DNA from 3 places in the Bacillus sp. CZDM1 genome. Region 2 is predicted to be linked to each of the others. Evidence: riboswitches for the same ligand, from Rfam matches in the RefSeq annotation. Region 2 holds a riboswitch; each other region holds the start of a gene.
The links. A riboswitch is a leader RNA that binds a small molecule or an ion and turns the genes downstream of it on or off. The one in region 2 is predicted to bind S-adenosylmethionine.
Positions count from the first base shown of each region.

Region 1: another riboswitch for S-adenosylmethionine. It lies ahead of ACY3XC_RS13770 (O-acetylhomoserine aminocarboxypropyltransferase/cysteine synthase family protein); the one in region 2 lies ahead of ACY3XC_RS23805 (homoserine dehydrogenase).
Region 3: another riboswitch for S-adenosylmethionine. It lies ahead of ACY3XC_RS17040 (methionine ABC transporter ATP-binding protein); the one in region 2 lies ahead of ACY3XC_RS23805 (homoserine dehydrogenase).

Region 1 is NZ_JBUESO010000005.1:226,218-232,212, reverse strand. It holds gene ACY3XC_RS13785 (MetQ/NlpA family ABC transporter substrate-binding protein) at 1-204, opposite strand, end outside; gene ACY3XC_RS13780 (methionine ABC transporter permease) at 223-888, opposite strand; gene ACY3XC_RS13775 (methionine ABC transporter ATP-binding protein) at 881-1,906, opposite strand; SAM riboswitch class I at 2,070-2,178, opposite strand; gene ACY3XC_RS13770 (O-acetylhomoserine aminocarboxypropyltransferase/cysteine synthase family protein) at 2,312-3,628, opposite strand; SAM riboswitch class I at 3,697-3,798, opposite strand; gene ACY3XC_RS13765 (thioredoxin family protein) at 3,914-4,222, opposite strand; gene ACY3XC_RS13760 (toprim domain-containing protein) at 4,227-4,583, opposite strand; gene ACY3XC_RS13755 (YusG family protein) at 4,715-4,954, opposite strand; gene gcvH (glycine cleavage system protein GcvH) at 5,070-5,453, opposite strand; gene ACY3XC_RS13745 (arsenate reductase family protein) at 5,541-5,897, opposite strand.
Region 2 is NZ_JBUESO010000014.1:31,392-37,386, forward strand. It holds gene ACY3XC_RS23795 (hypothetical protein) at 1-211, opposite strand, end outside; gene ACY3XC_RS23800 (polysaccharide lyase beta-sandwich domain-containing protein) at 366-1,031, shown strand; gene ACY3XC_RS23805 (homoserine dehydrogenase) at 1,238-2,494, opposite strand; SAM riboswitch class I at 2,600-2,709, opposite strand; gene ACY3XC_RS23810 (YjcZ family sporulation protein) at 3,207-3,314, shown strand; gene ACY3XC_RS23815 (YjcZ family sporulation protein) at 3,379-3,474, shown strand; gene ACY3XC_RS23820 (YjcZ family sporulation protein) at 3,692-3,832, shown strand; gene ACY3XC_RS23825 (RidA family protein) at 4,929-5,399, opposite strand.
Region 3 is NZ_JBUESO010000007.1:76,535-82,529, forward strand. It holds gene ACY3XC_RS17025 (helix-turn-helix domain-containing protein) at 1-1,020, opposite strand, end outside; gene ACY3XC_RS17030 (MFS transporter) at 1,214-2,512, shown strand; gene ACY3XC_RS17035 (hypothetical protein) at 2,676-2,873, shown strand; SAM riboswitch class I at 3,101-3,199, shown strand; SAM riboswitch class I at 3,273-3,379, shown strand; gene ACY3XC_RS17040 (methionine ABC transporter ATP-binding protein) at 3,465-4,496, shown strand; gene ACY3XC_RS17045 (methionine ABC transporter permease) at 4,486-5,136, shown strand; gene ACY3XC_RS17050 (MetQ/NlpA family ABC transporter substrate-binding protein) at 5,155-5,985, shown strand.

The DNA of each region.
Region 1 (5,995 bases), on a different contig from region 2:
AAAAACCTGTACTTCTAAATCAATACCTTTTTCCTTTAATAAGGGTTTTGCCGCGTCTAGCACTTCCGCATGTGGTACAGCAGATGCACCAACAACTAATTTCTTGTTACCAGCTGAATCTGATGAATCGTCTTTTTCACCACCGCAAGCTGTTAATGCGATTGTTAAAATTGCTAATACTATAAAACTAATTATTTTTTTCATCTTCTTACACTCCTCCAGTTATCGTTTATCTGTTTTCTTTGTAAAATAATCTCCAATAAATTGGATAATAAATACCAAAATTAATATCGCAACCGTTGCAACTAGCGTAACAATTGGTCTGTTGCGCTGAAAACCTTCTAGATATGCGAAATGTCCAAGTCCGCCAGCACCAATGACCCCGGCCATTGCAGTAAAGCCAACTAGCGAAATAGCTGTGACTGTAATCCCTGAAATTAATGCCGGCAATGATTCTGGTATTAGGACTTTAAATATGAGATGACCATGTGTTGCACCCATCGATTGTGATGCCTCAATAACACCTTTATCGATTTCCCTAAGAGCGATTTCTACCATACGTGCATAAAAAGGAGCTGCACCAATAATTAGCGCCGGCAGGGCCGCGTTTGCACCGAGGATAGTATCAAGTAAAAATTTTGTAAACGGAATTAATAAAATGATTAAGATAATAAACGGGATGGATCTGAAAATATTTACAAAGCTTCCAATGATGACATTTATAGTCCGATTCGCCCATAAATTCCCTTCCGCCGTTAAAAATAATAGCAAGCCGAGAAGCAACCCTAAGACAAATGTGGCAAACACTGAAATGGAAGTCATATAAATGGTTTCACCTGTTGCAGCTAATAAATTTTCCCATTTTACTATTTCCATAAAGTTAGCCATTACTGATCACCTCCACTCCGATTTGCTGAGAATGAATATAATCAATGGCTTTCTGTATTTCGTTCGCTTGTCCATCCAAATGGATAAATAATGTTCCATATGATCCGTTTTGCGTGTGCGAAATTTTCCCTTGAAGAATATTTACAATGACATCATAATCTCGGACGATATTTGTGATTAGTGGCTGTTCTGTTGATTCCCCAACGAACGAAAGCTGGACCACTTTTCCTTGTGGAAAAAGTTCAAGTAGGTGTTCAATTGTTTCTCTGGTTTCTTCAGGTTCAGTAACCTGTTGGACAAATCGTTTCGTAATTGGCTGCTGCGGATGTTTAAACACATCCAAAACAGAACCGAGTTCGACGATTTTCCCACTTTCCATCACCGCAACCCGGTGGCAGATTTTTCGAATGACATGCATTTCATGTGTAATTAAGACAATCGTTAAACCAAGACGTTTATTGATATCTACTAACAATTCCAAAATGGAATCTGTTGTTTGCGGATCAAGAGCTGATGTTGCTTCATCACAAAGCAGTACTTTAGGATTATTGGCAAGTGCCCTGGCAATACCAACCCGTTGCTTTTGTCCACCACTAAGCTGTGATGGATACGCATTTTCTCTTCCCTCCAGGCCAACTAGCTTAACTAGCTCCGCGACCTTTTTCTTTCTTTGCGGTCCATTTACTCCAGCGATTTCTAAAGGAAAAGCAATATTCTCACTAACTGTCCTTGACCAAAGCAGATTAAAATGCTGAAAGATCATACTAATTTCCTGACGTGCTTTTCTGAGCTGGCTGCCTCTAATTTTTGATATAACCCGACCAGCAACCGTAACAGAACCCGCTGTTGGAAGCTCTAGTCCATTAAGCATTCGTATTAAGGTACTTTTACCAGCACCGCTATATCCGATTACACCAAAAATTTCTCCTTCTTTTATCTCTAAGTTCACATCATCGACTGCTTTAAGCTGTCCCTGTTTAGAAGGGAACACTTTTTGGACATCTTTTATAGAAATCATTCCATCACCTACTTTTATCCAATTAAAAATGAATTGCAAAAACTTCAACCAGATTGTACTTCTTAAATATAGGGTTTGATTGTTTTCGTAAAAACATTCTTATAGTAGAAAAATAAAAAACCTTTCTGCATTGGGCAGAAAGGCATCATAAATAAAAACCTTTCTCCCATCTTCCAAAGCAATCGCTTTGTGTGAATTGGCACCATTTCAATATAAATATTGACGGTTGCCGGGCTTCATCGGGCACATCCCTCCACCTCTCTTGATAAGAGCTATAGCATTCTATATTTAATTATTACGTTCACGAATTTAAGCAATCATTTTGGTACGAAAGTAATCTTATCACGGATAAAAAGTAGTGTCAAACAAATTTTCTTCATATTTTGAATAAACATTAATCTTACTTTATGCTTTTGCTTTGATGGAAGAAACACCTGTGGCAGCCTCAATCGCTGATTCTAGATCTTCGATCAGGTCCTCCACATTTTCGATGCCAATGGAAAGTCGAATTAAATCCTCCGAAACACCCGCTGACTTTAGTCCTTCTGCATCTAGCTGCTGGTGAGTGGTGCTGGCAGGATGGATAATTAAGCTTTTTGCATCGCCAACATTCGCTACATGGGCAAAAAGTGTAATACAATCAATTAATTTTGCTCCTGCATCTCTTCCACCTTTTATACCAAAAACAATCATAGATCCTGCACCCTTAGGTAAATACTTACTTGCCAATTCATAATCAGGATGTGAAGTGTGACCAGGGTAAGATACCCACTCTACTGCAGGATGCTTTACTAAATAATTCACTACTTCCTTGGTATTAGCAACATGTTCCTTCATTCTGACATGCAGGGTTTCAAGACCGAGCGTGAATTGAAACGCGTTTTGTGGACTTAATGCAGGTCCTAAATCACGTAATAACTGAACACGTGCTTTAATAATATAGGCAACAGCACCTAATGCTTCTGCATATACAAGATCATGATAACTCGGGTCAGGAGTAGTAAAACCAGGGAATTTTGGTGAATTCCAATCAAACTTTCCTCCATCTACAATAACTCCGCCTGTTGAAGTGCCATTCCCTAAAAGCCATTTCGTCGCTGAATGAATTACAACATCTGCGCCATATTCTATCGGTCTGCATAGGTATGGTGTAGCAAAGGTATTATCAATAATTAATGGAACTCCTGCTTCATGAGCAATTTCTGCTACTTTTTCAATATCAAGAATTCTTAAAGATGGATTACCAATCGTTTCAGCAAATACAGCTTTTGTTTTATCATTGATTGCTGCGCGGAAGTTTTCCGGATTTTCCGGGTCAACAAACTTAACCTTGATTCCATATTTAGGAAGTGTAACAGCAAATAAATTGTATGTTCCACCATATAAATTGGATGCAGAAACGATTTCATCACCCGCTTCAGCAATATTTAGGATGGCCAAGGTAATCGCAGCCATTCCGCTCGCAACCGCTAGCGCCCCTACTCCACCTTCCAACAGAGCAACTCTTTCTTCGAAAACAGTTGTTGTCGGATTATGGATTCGAGTATATATGTATCCAGTTTCTTTCAATGCAAAAAGATTTGCTGCATGTTCCGTATTTTTAAATTGGTAGGCATTATTTTGGTAAATCGGTACGGCCCGTGCTCCTGTTACTGGGTCTGGTGCCAATCCGCCGTGAACACTCAAAGTTTCAAAACGATAATTTTTTTGATTTTCCCCCATACTAACACTCCTCCATTTTTTTTAATACTGAAACTTAAAACCCCCTCTTTAAGAAGAGGGGGTCTCTCTCCTTATCTGCCAGAGTAGTAACTCTGCTGGAATTAGCACCGTGTTGTCAAACCGGTTGCCGGGCATCGCAGGGCCAGTCCCTCCGCCTCTCTGGATAAGAATTTATTGAATTGTAAGATTAATTGAATATTTTAAAAGAATAATACACTAAATCATGGAAATCTTCAATACCTTTAGGAATAATTCCAATAAAAAAACAGATAACAAGTACCTGTTTTAGTTAAAATGATGTTTTATTTTTTCATATAAATACGGAACGGATTGAAAAGCATAGATTGTATCTGCTATCTCCCCATTTTTTATAAAAATAAGGCAGGGAACACTTTCAATTTCAAACTGTTTCGCAAGATCTGAGTGATAATTCAAATTGACTTTTCCGATTTGTACATCAATCATTTTCTCAATAATTTGGAGCATTCTTGATGCTACCTGACAAGTACCACATAAAGGGGTATAGAAGTAAATGAGTCCAGATGAATGATTTTTTAAAAATGTTGATACTTCATCAAGGTTCCAATCGTTCATTATTTTAACCCATCTCTAAAAATTCAGAATGAACATCGATATTAGCGCCTAAAAGAACGGTAGCTAGATGGTACACTGGAGCAGTTGCTACTTCGCGGTACATTCTGTCTATATAGATATGTTCGGCTTGAGGGAACTCCCTTTTCAATTGTTTGCGCAGCTTTTCACCAGCATCATCAGCATCAACAAGGATATAGACCTCTTTATCTTCAAGAGAATCAATTAATTCATCCAATTTTGACATACTAATGGTACCATTTGTACAAACAATGTCCATCGGTTCTTTCAGGATACTTTTTACCTTTTTCTTATCTGATTTTCCTTCAACAATCAGAACTTTATCACCATACGTATCACTCATCATTCATCACCTATACGAAAGAAAGTTATTTGTTGATGTTAACATATTCAATAAATTTAATAACGTGTCTATATGTTAACTATACCACGATTGACCTTTTGATAATAGGTGTTTGCTTGTAAGTACTTATACTAGCACCATCCACCATCATCACAATCTGTATATTTTGCATCTGGCTGTTCAGTAACTGTCACATTCTGAAAAATCTTCCGTTGCTCTACTTCAAATCGTTGATCTAATTGAAAAGTCATGTCCCCTGGTAACTGTATCTTACCAATAGAGGTATTATCTAGAAATAATTCCATCTCACCATTTTTCATTTTACCAACTACTCGATCTGTCACATCAATTTTCTGCTGTTTCAATGTCATTCCAAGATCCCCTTTTAATTAAAGTTTATTCTATTATCCCCTAGATTTAGAATATACAAGATGCGAAATTTTCCCATTAAAAAAACACCTTGAGGATCAAGGTGTTTTGGTATTATTAGTCTTCTTTAATCATTGCTTCATATTGTTCTGCTGTCATTAAGTTGTCCAATTCACTGCTATTAGAAGGCTCAATGACAATCATCCAAGCTTTTTCATATGGAGAATCGTTTACGAATTCAGGACTGTCACTTAAATCTTCATTCACCTCAACAACCTTACCACTTAGCGGCGCATATAATTCAGAAACTGTTTTCACAGATTCAACACTGCCAAAAGGCTCATCAGCAGTCACTTCATCGCCCACTTCAGGAAGCTCAACGAAAACGATATCGCCTAACTCAGATTGTGCAAAATGAGTGATCCCTACACGGACTGTTTCTCCTTCAAGTTTTACCCACTCATGTTCTTCAGAATAACGCAATTCCTTTGGTGTAGTCATTACAAAATCCCTCCATTATTTTCTAAAAATCAATGATCGATATAAATCGATTTTACCTTAATTACTTTTTGAAAAGTATAGATATGCTCATAACCACATTTTTTCATACTCTTCTTCTTTGAAACCTACTGTTACCTTTTCCCCATCTGTTAATAATGGTCTTTTGATTAGCATCCCATCCGAGGCTAACAAATCTAGCAGCTCATCTTCTGAAGCAGTGGATATTTTATCCTTAATCCCCAGTTCACGATACTTTTGCCCGCTTGTATTAAAGAACTTCTTTAATTCAATGCTGCTTTTTTCGTAATAATCCTGAAGTTCTGCCTTAGTCGGTGGGTTTTCAACAATATGTATTTCTTTGTAGGCAAGCTGATGTGCATCCAGCCATTTCTTTGCATTTCGACATGTACCACATTTCGGATACCAGTAAAAAGTAAGAGACATCTGTTCCCCCTCCTTTGCACAAAACATCAATGACATCATTCGTCACTTGAATAGTAACATAACAGGAAAAAAAGTAAAAATGCTTCCCTTACAAAAAT
Region 2 (5,995 bases):
TTTCAGATAATTGTTCGAGATAGAGTTCTTTTAATTTGTTAGTTAAGATTCCATAAAAGAAGGCAATCGGTTTTACTACCAGTTTGGTAGATTTTAATTTTCGTATTAGTTGCTTAAAAGACTGAATCGCGATAGCGAGAACGTCCTCTGTGTGTTGGTTACATTGAAAATCGAAAAGCAGCGATTTGCACCATATGCCAGTATTCTTCAATCATTTTCGCATCCGAGAAGAAGTATTTTACAAGCTGGACAAATGCTTGTGGAACTTTATTACTAACAAAAGTGTGATCGAGTTCAATCGGCGATTCGTTACGTTTAGTACTCTTTTGATTATTAGTTTTTAAAAGATTATTAGTTTCTTTAGGGTGTCCTATTCGTATGTACTGCTTCCAAATAAAAATAAAGAAGATGTAGAATCATACAGCCAGAATCCAAATGTAACGATCTTAAGCAATACAAAGAATGTTCATTCAGTTAAAGAAACGACGCTTGGAATAACCGCTGCCAACTTTTTTGCTGCTGGAACGGCAGATATCATCACAGCTGAGAATCCTTCCTCTGTAATGGTGAAGGAGGAAAAAGGAGAATTGACACTGTCTGTTTCGGATCCAACACAGAAGCAAAACACAGTCATCATTGAATTGGATAAAACAGGATTATCTGTCATTAGTAAAGATGACACCGTAAACGTTCTGCAAACATCTCCTACGATTAAAGTAGAGGTCAATGTTGCCGGAGCTATCGGTAAATCGCACGTTGTGAAATTCCAAGTGGATGAGATGAATGATATTGAACGGTTAGATCAAGTTATCGATTTCGGCTATCAAAACGGCTGGATCATGAATGACGGAATCTATAACAGTTTAATTTCAAAGGTGGAGCGCATTCAAAAACACAAAGATGACAGTAGGTTAGTATATTTGGGCGTGGAAGCTCTTGAAAATGAAGTTCGAGCTCAATTTGGGAAAAAGATCAACCCTGTTTTTGCTAATTTTCTGTTAAGTAAAACGATGCTCTTGGAATCACATTAGTACTTAATTAGATTGAAAGTAATTCTGAATGCAAATACATTTGATAATTTAAAAAGTAAATAAAGAAATGACAAATAGCCAAGCTTTTTAAGCATTGGCTATTTTATTTGTGCGCCTTAGCATGGGTGCAGTCTATAGGGTGCAAGTCCCGAACTGTGAAGGCAGAAGTAACAGTAGCTTAACGCAAGGGTGTCCACGGTGATACCTCATAATTTCACTTTTTCCGGCTGGATTAAAAGAGTACTTGTGCTTTGATTATAGATTTTAACCTCATATTTGTTTAGGAGTAAAGGGTGTTCATAGTGTGTCAAATCACCTTTAAAAAGAATGTAAGCTTTCTTTAAGATAGAGCTTTGATCTGTTTTAATAATGTCGCCCTGAGCATGTAGTTGTGAAATTATTTCTTTTTGTAAGTTGGTGGATTGATAGAATAATAAATAAACTTTTTGAGTTACTGCTTCATTTTCGTATGTGTTCTTTGTAATTCTTGAATATTGATAATTTTTGTTTTCCCTTGTCAGATAGATTGATAATAAGTCTTCAATAACCGCACTTGCAGTAGCTTCTGCTCCAGCGCCTGCTCCTTGTAAAGTTAAGTATCCAAGCAAATCTGTCTTTATTCGAAGGGCATTATCAACATTTTCGACTCCGTGTAAAGGATGATCCTTGTCAACGAATACAGGCTTTACTTCTACATTCAAATGACTGTCAATAAGTACTAAATGCTTAAGGCGAAGTCCAAGCTGATCTGCTAATAAGATTTCCTCATGCGAAATACCTTTTATTCCTTGTACGGTCACTTGTTCCCAAGCAGGTTGTTCTCCAAAGATCCACTCGCTTAATACCATCGCTTTATAAAATGCATCTAAGCCTTCAATATCATTCGTTGGATCAGGTTCTGCATATCCTTTCTGCTGAGCAAGTTCAAGGGATTCTGGAAAGGAATCACCTGTTGTTCTCATATGACTTAAAATGAAATTTGTTGTTCCATTTAAAATAGCTTCTACGCTCTCAATTTGATTTCCACCGAGCAGCTCTTTAATGGTTCTTAAAACAGGAATTCCACCGCCAACACTTGCTTCGTAAATAAATCGCACCCCGTTCGTGTGAGCTATTTCCCTTATTTCTTTTCCATGACTTGCAATTAATTCTTTATTTGCTGAGACTACATGACAGCCATTCTGAAGCGCTTGTTTTATATACGATAAAGCAGGTTCAATTCCGCCCATAGCCTCTATAACTACATCTGGATTACCCTTTTCTATCATTTCATCGAAGCTTGTCGTAATCATAACATTTTCATCAATGGAGCGAGGCTTTTCTTTATTTTTAATTAAGATACCTATGATTTCAAAGGATTTCCCCGCTAGTGAAGATAATCGTTCCTCTCGATTCATTAATGCGGTATAAGTCCCATACCCTACTGTACCTAATCCTAATAATGCCACTCTAATTCTTGTCATTGTTGACTCCTTTCAAAAATAAAGAAATATAAGTCTTTAAGAAAAGTGGAAAAATAAAAGCCGCTCTATCACTGAGATAGAGCGGCTCCATAAAAAAAATTCCGTCACTTATCTCTCAAAGTAAAATACTTTGAAGGACTTAGCACCTTTTCAAACATTTGTTTGAAGGTTGCCGGGCTTCACAGGGCCTTTCCCTCTGCCACTCTTGATAAGACTTATTAAATTAATACAAATATTATCAGGGTAAACAGTCAGAGTCAACTTAATTTTATGAAAATTTTAAATCATACTTAGCCTCTTACAAATTAATATGATCTTTTTTATACCTTTCTAATTGTTCTTGTTAGATTGAGATGTAATTTCTCTAACTCCTTTTGATTGGAAATTACATGGGTATTACATTCAAATGAAAAATTACAGGATCAAGATAAAACTTTATTGAATTATTTACTTTTAATCAGCACTTGTCCATTCACCTTTATTATGAACGCATAAGTTATATTACCCACCATAGCACCATCCACAACCTCTTTCATAAGGGTGTACCTCCTAAAGAACGTTTGCATGTATTGCAGACGTTTTTTGCATTTTTATGGCGACTGTTGATTTTGTCCAAAATATGATATTTGTCCAAACCACTCTTGTACTACTGAAATATATATACATAGTGAAATTGTTTTTCTTACAAGTATTTAAGTGGTGGTGAAAAGATATGTGGTGGTGTTCTGGATACAACGGCGGTTATGGCTACGGCGGCAATTCCTTTGTATTAATTGTTGTATTGTTTATTCTTTTAATTATTGTACTTGCAAGCTTCTGATAAATGTTGAATTAACCGAACGGTACGATTTTTACAAGTAAACTCATTTCTGGAGGTGTTATGTATGAGCGACGGATCTGGAAAGTCTTTTGCGTTAATCGTTGTATTGTTTATTCTCCTAATCATTGTAGGAACTTCTTTCATGTCTTTCAAGTACTAATTTGAATTATTGAAATGGAAAAGGCGGCTAGTTTAAATTTAGTCACCTTTTTTGTGAGAAATTTTTGGCTTTGCGGACTATGTATGAAATTCGCTGCATAATGCAGATTTCGTAATAAGTTATGAGTTCGTCCTCACAAAATTCTAGTGAAAGAGCCCTTCCCTCCTTAATTTCTCAACATATTTTGTAAGGAATAAGTTTAAAGGAGGGCTATAAAATGTTTGGATATGGTGGACACGGTGGATTAGGTGCTTGCTGTGGTTATGGCTACGGCGGTACAGACCGCTGTGACGATTTTATTTTAATCGTTGTATTGTTTATCTTGTTAATCATCGTTGGAGCTGTTATCTGTTTTTAAGAAAAGACAATTACGCTTATATTAGAATACAAAAAAGCCCTACAAGGGCTTTTTTTGTTCGAGACTTTTCTTCATTAAGGCGAATGTGCAATGGAAAGCTATGGGGCTTCGGCTACACTTTAGCTTATGCATCAGTTCATGTGAAAAATCATATGGGTTAAGCATTATTTTGAAGAATTTTTTAATTTATTAAGCAATACTTAAGGTCGGCATGCAATCACAAGAAAGGTTATTGAACAATACCGTCGTGCCAGGAGAATATGCTTCCCAAAAACAGATTTCAGAAGCTGGTGGACGAAGAAACAAAGGAGAATAAGACTATAAGAAAGGTAGATTTGGTATGAATAAGCTTGGAGCAGGAGAAACCTTAAAGCTGAGTATATAATGAAGTTTCATTAAAGGGAGCCTGGGGGACGGTTTTTTAAAGGGACAATCGGCAGTTTTTCGCGTGAAAAAGCCGAATAGGGGATAGGTTCTAGTCGGGCTTTTGTACAATTTAGTGTAAGATTTTTTTCGCAAAATTTCCGATTTCCCAAGAAGAATGAAGTCGAGGTCATGGCCTGTGGGTTCCAAACTTTGGGTGTCCCAAAAATCGGATACCAGGAACCATCCGGGGATTTCCAGTTATTGTTGAGAAACTCTAGAGATAGCTTTATTATCAGCAGATCTTTGGTATAAGTGACCAAGTAGTAAAAAATCAAATGAGCAGCTGTCTTTCAAAAACTGATTTTAGAGAGCAGATTTATATTGCGTTTCGAATAAATCGGGGTGAACCGTACCACAAGTAAATGAGGTTTGTTTCTTGAAAAATAAAAGCCAAAAAATGTGCAAATATTGAATGAAAATTTGCAAAGAACATCGGGGACGGTTCTTGTGGTCATCGTTTATATATAATGCCAGGAGAACCGTCCGAGACCACTGGAAAAGTCGTTAATTTGAACAATGAACATGAATTTTCATCATTATATAATAAATACAAGAAGGCAGTTATCTACATATAGTAGGTAATTGCCTTCTTGTTTTTCAAAAATGGACTTGTCCAGTGATCTCGAACCGTCCATATTTTCCTCATGCTTCTCGCTAAGAAATCTCCTGGTTATTCCTCTTGTTTTACTGCAATGATAAAATCAATCTCAATCGGAGTATTACTAGGGAGTTCCGCTACTCCAACAGCTGTGCGAGCATGATGCCCTTTATCGCCAAAAATCTTATCTAATAATTCAGAAGCAGCATCTAGAACTTTTGATGGTTCAGAAAAACCTGGTGCAGTCTGAACATAGCCTGTTACTTTTAATACTTGTTCAACCTTGTCAAGGCTGCCAATTGCCGCTTTTAAACTGCTAAGCCCTTTTAGCACACACATCTCAGCTAGTTCCTGGGCCTGTTCAATGGTAACCTCTCTACCTACTTTACCTTGAAAAGGAACCTCTCCATTTATTCTAGGTACTTGTCCACTAATGTAGGCTACACCTTGATGAATCATTACGGGTACATAATGGTAAAGAGGTGCAGCTGCTTCCGGTAATTCGATATTTAAATCTTGTAAACGTTGATCAATATTATTCAATTTCTTGCTCCTCTCAAGGTTGTTTTTTTTATATAGATTTTAAAAAGTAATTTACGTCTTATATTCAAGAGGCGTTGCCAGAAATCCTTCTAAAACATGTTAAAAATGATGCACGGTGAATAAATGGAGGCAGCAAGGGATGGTATCGTGAAAATGGTGATAGTTGTATTATGAGGTCTGGTACCATTCCACTTTTACTTCAGGTCTTATGAGTATAAGATGAATATGAAATGCTAGAACAATGAGTAGAAATACAAGCGCGTTTTGTTCGACAATAAATTTTCATGACAACAGGAAAAGGTTCGCTTTTTAAAAGGATTTGCAACACTTTTAAACAAGCGATTAGTTGGTATAACAGCTTGTTTATATTTGTAATAATATGTATTTTGTTAGTTTTTATTGTTAGTTTTGAAGATGATTCCTAACAGCCACACATTTTATTAATCATCCTTTGTAGGGCGGATTTTGTCGAGAAGTGGGTCTGGTAAAAAGGGGAGAGAGAGTATGGGTTTCTTTATTTATGGCAATCCTTGAATATATTCCACAGCATACTTAAGAATAATATCTAAAGGGGACTGAAATAATAAAAGTATTAT
Region 3 (5,995 bases), on a different contig from region 2:
CGTCTCTACTTTTTCAAAATGAAGAATGGCTTCTGTATACTCTCCTAGCCCATAGAGCGACTTTCCTTTTTCAATTAGGTACAAAGATTCAACTATTTCCTCAACCTTTGGGTCTTCCAAATATTGATCAATGATTTCTAAGGCTTTCATGTACTCTTGATTCTCAGCATTAAGAGTCATGGCAACAATAAGGTCGTGGACGAGTATAGAAAGTAAATCATCCGCAAATTCACCGTACTGCTTTAACTTTCGTAAATACAGTTCTCTTCTTTCTTTATCGCCCAGCATCATAGCCTGGCCTGCACCAAGTCTGTATAAGTCATCAATACGATAAAAGATTTTATGCTCTTTTGAAAAAGCAATCGCCCTTTCCATCGTAACGGTGGCTGAACGATCATCTCCGACCGCATAGTGTAACACTGCTTCAGTATAGTCAAGGTCAACAGTGGTCATTGGATCCATATAGACATGATTGGATTCAATCTCTTCACGTTCCTTTACCAAATTTTCTAAAGCCTTTTGATACTCATGCTGAACGAAGTGCACCAGTTCACGAAAGATCGCAATTTGTGCGCGGTTGGCTGTTAAGTTCATCTTGTCATACATGGCCGCAGCTTGATCTAGGAATTCCTCCCAGCCTGATAATTCTTCTTCGTAAAGACTTCTGCTATAGATATCTAATAAGCGTGCTGATTCATATCCTTGGGGTAGATTTTTTATATAAGGTTCAATAAGAGTCAGCAGCTGTTTATATTTATCTGTCGTATTTTCCAATTTTTGATTATATAACGTTTCAGCCTTTTCAAGCGTTTCTCTTAATTCCTGTGTGCTGATTTCCTCTAATAAATCCGTTACCTCAACACCCAGCCCCTCAGCAATGTATACGAGGCTTTCCATAGAAGGCTTCGCTTTATTGTTTTCGATGAGACTGAGCATACCTTTCGTAAGCCCCTCACCTGCGAGTGCTTCTAGTGTCAGCTTTTTCTGCTTTCTAATTTTTCGTATTCGGTCTCCGAGCATCGACTGAACATCCTCCTACTTGTGAATAGTTTAATTATATTAAACATACCCACAAATGGGAAGCTGTAGCCAAAACGGGCTTAGATTTTGTTTAATTAAATTAAACTTTTTCTTGATTTGGTAAAAACTTCATGTTATGCTTTGTTTAATTAAATTAAACTTCTACAAAAATTCTAAGGAATGAGGAGATAGTGTGAATAATAGCACCATGTTGAAAAAAGCCACTTACCATCTTTGGACTTTTACCATAAGCAAACTGATTGCCTCTTTTGGTTCACAGGTATATTCATTTGCCATTAGTTTTTATATTTTGCAAGCCACAGGATCGGCGAAAAGTTTTGCACTAAACTTGATTTGCAATGTATTACCTCGTACCATCGCTGCACCATTTGCAGGTTATATCATCGATAAATATCCACGTAAAAGGATCGCGATTATCTCACAAATTGCAACTACCTTGGCTATCGGGGGATTGTTAGTCGTCAGTGTCACCTCTGGATTATCTTTAACAGCAATTTATATCACTACCTGCATCCTGTCCCTTACATCCATGTTTTCCAGCGTAGCATTCACCTCCTCCATAACAGGGCTTGTGGACGAAGCAAGAATTCAAAAAGCAATGTCTTTAAATCAAATGTCTGTATCCTTTGCGGCTATTGCCTCTCCAGCAGTCGGAGGACTTTTGTATGGAATCATTTCCATGCCGCTATTCCTGATTTTCTATATGGCCGCTTCTACCATCGCGATTGTTCTCGATGCCACGATGAATTTCACTTTGTTCGCTGCCCAAAAAGCTGAACCTGTGGAAAAGTCGAAAGAATCCATGTGGCAAGGAATGAAGGCGGGTGTATCTTATTTAAAATTACAGCCGATGTTGATGACCATTATCTGGATAGCCTTATTAGTTAATTTCCTTTTCAGCGCCTACCAGGTTGGATATTCCTTCATTCTTATTGAAAAATTAAAAATGCTTTCCCAGCATTTTGGTTTTACAGAAGGCGCCTTTGCCGTTGGCATGCTGCTGTTATCGATTTATCTCTCCATCCGGAAAGAGATAAGATTTCCGTTGCTGGTTTCAAAAAGGGGTATTCTTATCATGGGGGGCATCATGGGAAGTGCCACTTTCCCTTTACTCTTCACCATGTCTTACAACATCATGTTTGGCTACTACATTCTTCTTCAATTTGTTTTAGGCGTGTGCATTGTTTTCGTCAATACACCAACACAAGTAATGATGCAAAAACAAATTGCAGATGAATTTAAGGGACGTGTATTTTCCCTTATTGAAACAGTTGCCATGGCCTTATCACCATTAGGAATGGTGCTATATGGGTTTTTGTATGATATCTTCCCTGCACAATGGGTTCTGCTCCTGTCTTCTGGATTATGTGTGAGTGTAGTCCTTACTCTTTTAAGACCGACCGTCATAAGAAAGGTTCATCCGGAGATTGCAGTGAAAAATACAGTGAAGGAAAGTGCGGAAGCATTTTAATAAAGTGTAAATGTTCAATGTCAAAGGTACTGCTCCTTCCGTCCATAGGCGAGGATTATATTACCAAAAAGATAGTTACATGGGACTGATTTATTATTCTGGTAAATAAATAACTCCTTATTTGAATACGAATGTATTAACCCTAGAAAGGAGTGAGAATACCATGAGTGTGTTGGATCGCAGTCCTTTTTTATACTTCTTATGTATCCTGGCTGGTTTCGCTTTACTAAGAGTACCGCTAACAGGATTTTTTGCACCGCTTAGTCCATTAGTTATCCTTATCGGTGTCCTGGCTATCCTTTTATTCTCTCTTGTACTAATCATCCATGGGGTCCTTCATTTGGCTGGTAAAAGAAGGTAATTCTAAAAATAAGCAACATGAAAGAGAGCGAATTCATACGCTCTCTTTTCTCTTTATTTGAAGTCTGCGATAAAAAAAATATTATTTTTTCAAAATGCCTATCTATAGCATTTGAAAGCGTTTGTAAGATAACTGATTAAATATTATTTTAAAAATAGTATTTGACTTTTGAATTTTCCTACAGTAAATTAATTAACAAGTTCAAAAAATGAATAAAGTAAAAATACTTCTTATCAAGAGAGGTTGAGGGACTGGCCCTATGACACCTCGGCAGCGGAATTCTGATTCTGTGCCAAATCCAGCAAGTACGACTTGATAGATAAGAAGAGGACCTATGATTTTTTCAATTCGCCCTCTTCTTTTTCAAGAAGAGGTTTTTTATTTTTAACTGAATAATATTTCTTATCCAGAGAGGTTGAGGGACTGGCCCTATGACACCTCGGCAGCGGAACCAAATTGGTGACTGTGCCAAATCCAGCAGGCGGAAAATGCTTGAGAGATAAGAAGAGCTTCCTATGCATTGCATTGGCCAATCCTCTTCTTGTTTCTAGAAGAGGATTTTTTATTTATTTGATAAAGGAGCGATACACCATGATCGAATTTCAGAATCTTAAGAAGGTTTATGAGAGTGGCGGGCAGCAGGTTGCCGCGTTGAACGGAATTGATTTGAAGATTAATAAGGGAGAGATATTTGGAGTGATTGGCTTTAGTGGTGCTGGGAAAAGCTCACTTATCCGCTGTGTGAACTTACTAGAGCGTCCGACCTCTGGCAGTGTGATTGTTGATGGTCATAACCTCACTTCTATGTCTGTCAAAGAGGTCCGAGAGATTAAGAAAAATATTGGGATGGTTTTTCAGCACTTTAATCTATTAAACTCAAAAACAGTATTTGCAAACGTGGCAATGCCTCTGACACTTGCCAAAGTTCCTAAGGATGCGATTAAGAAGCGCGTTATGGAATTACTAGAATTTGTCGGGTTAGCAGACAAGGCGGACTATTATCCTGATCAGCTTTCCGGGGGACAAAAACAGCGTGTCGGAATCGCCAGAGCATTGGCAACACAGCCTTCCATTCTACTTTGCGATGAGGCAACATCTGCTCTCGATCCACAGACAACCAGCTCGATTTTGCAGCTGTTGAAAAAAATCAATAACGAATACAACATTACGATTCTAATTATCACCCACGAGATGGCGGTAATTAGAGAGATATGTGACCGGGTGGCCGTTATCGAAGCAGGGAAAATTATTGAAGAAGGCACAGTGTTTGATGTCTTTTCAGCACCCAAAACACAGACTGCCAAAAATTTTGTCAGCACAGTCATGAATGACCAGCTGCCTGATTCTATTAAAGAAATCATTCAAAAGCATGATGGAATGCAGCGGATTTTCCGAATTAATTTTGTCGGCAGCACCGCGGGTCAGCCATTATTGTCACAACTAGCCAAACAGTTTGATATTCATATCAATGTCTTGTTCGGCAATATTACCGAGCTTCAAGGAACTCCTTTTGGAAACCTCATTGTTGAGTTCCAGGGGTCTGATAAAGAAGTCATCCGAGCGTTAACCTATATCAACCAGAAGAAAATCAGCATAAAGGAAGTGACCGCACATGCTAGTTAATTCAGAGCAAATCATAGAAGCCTTAATTGAAACCATTCAAATGGTCGCTTTCTCTCTCTTGTTCTCAACCATCCTTGGTCTGCCGCTGGGAATCTTGTTAGTCGTAACTAGGAAAGGCCATCTGCTTCAGAATTTACCGTTCTTTACCGTCTTGAATGGGATCATTAACATTTTTCGTTCCGTCCCGTTCATTATTTTATTAGTGGCGATGATTCCCGTTACAAGATTAATAGTCGGTACATCGATTGGAACGGCGGCGGCAGTTGTTCCTCTGGTATTCTATTGCGGTCCCTATATTGCCAGATTAATAGAAAATTCATTGCTAGAAGTGGATCCAGGTGTCATTGAAGCAGCAGAGGCAATGGGTGCAACCCCTGGGCAAATTATTTTTAAATTTCTTATTCCAGAAGCACTAAGTTCACTTGTTTTAGCCTTAACGATAGCCACTATCGGATTAGTTGGTGCATCGGCAATGGCTGGGGCTGTCGGAGGCGGCGGGATTGGAGATTTAGCCATTACCTATGGCTACCAGCGTTTTGATACAGTCACAATGATGATTACAGTAGCAATTCTGATTGTAATGGTTCAAGGCCTGCAGTCATTTGGAAATATAGCAGCAAAGAAAATCAGACGAAGATAAACTAGGGGGAAATTAACGATGAAAAAACTTTTACTATCCATCATTATTATTACTTTGGCGATTATTAGCGCAGCCTGTGCTGAAAAAACATCAGAGGGTAAAGAATCAACTACCGTTAAGCTTGGTGTCAGCGGAACTGATACACGTATTTGGGATTTTGTAGCGAAAAAGGCTAAAAAAGAGGGAATCAATATCGAAATCGTTTCATTCTCTGATTACGTCGCTCCCAACACAGCTCTTGCAGAAGGCGAAATTGATGTGAATGCATTCCAAACGGTTGCCTATTTTGACGTATTTATTAAGGAACACAATTTAGACCTAGTGCCAATCGCGACAACGGTCCTTGCCCCAATGGGAATTTACTCTGAAAAATACAAAGATGTCAAAGACATTCCAGATGGTGCGAAAATTGCCCTTCCAAACGACGCATCCAATCAAGGACGTGCCTTATTACTTCTGCAAGAAGCTGGACTTATTGAATTACCAGAAGACTTCGATCCAAATGGTGATCTTACGCAAATAAAAGAAAACCCTAAAAACATTGATTTTGTTGCTGTTGTACCAGCACAAACACCAAGAGCACTTCCAGACGTTGCCGCTTCAGTTATCAATAACGGGATTGCTGGTGATGCAGGTCTTAGCCCATTAGAAGATGCGATTTTTGTTGAAAGTGAAACAGCTACCCCATACCTTAATATTATTGCGGTCCAAGCAAAAGACAAAGACAACAAGACATATAAGAGATTAGCAGAACTTTATCAGTCCGAAGATACAGCTAAGTTTATTGAAAAAGAGTATAAAGGTAACATGATTCCAACATTCGTTCCGTTAAGTAACATTGGCTGGTAATAATTCAAAG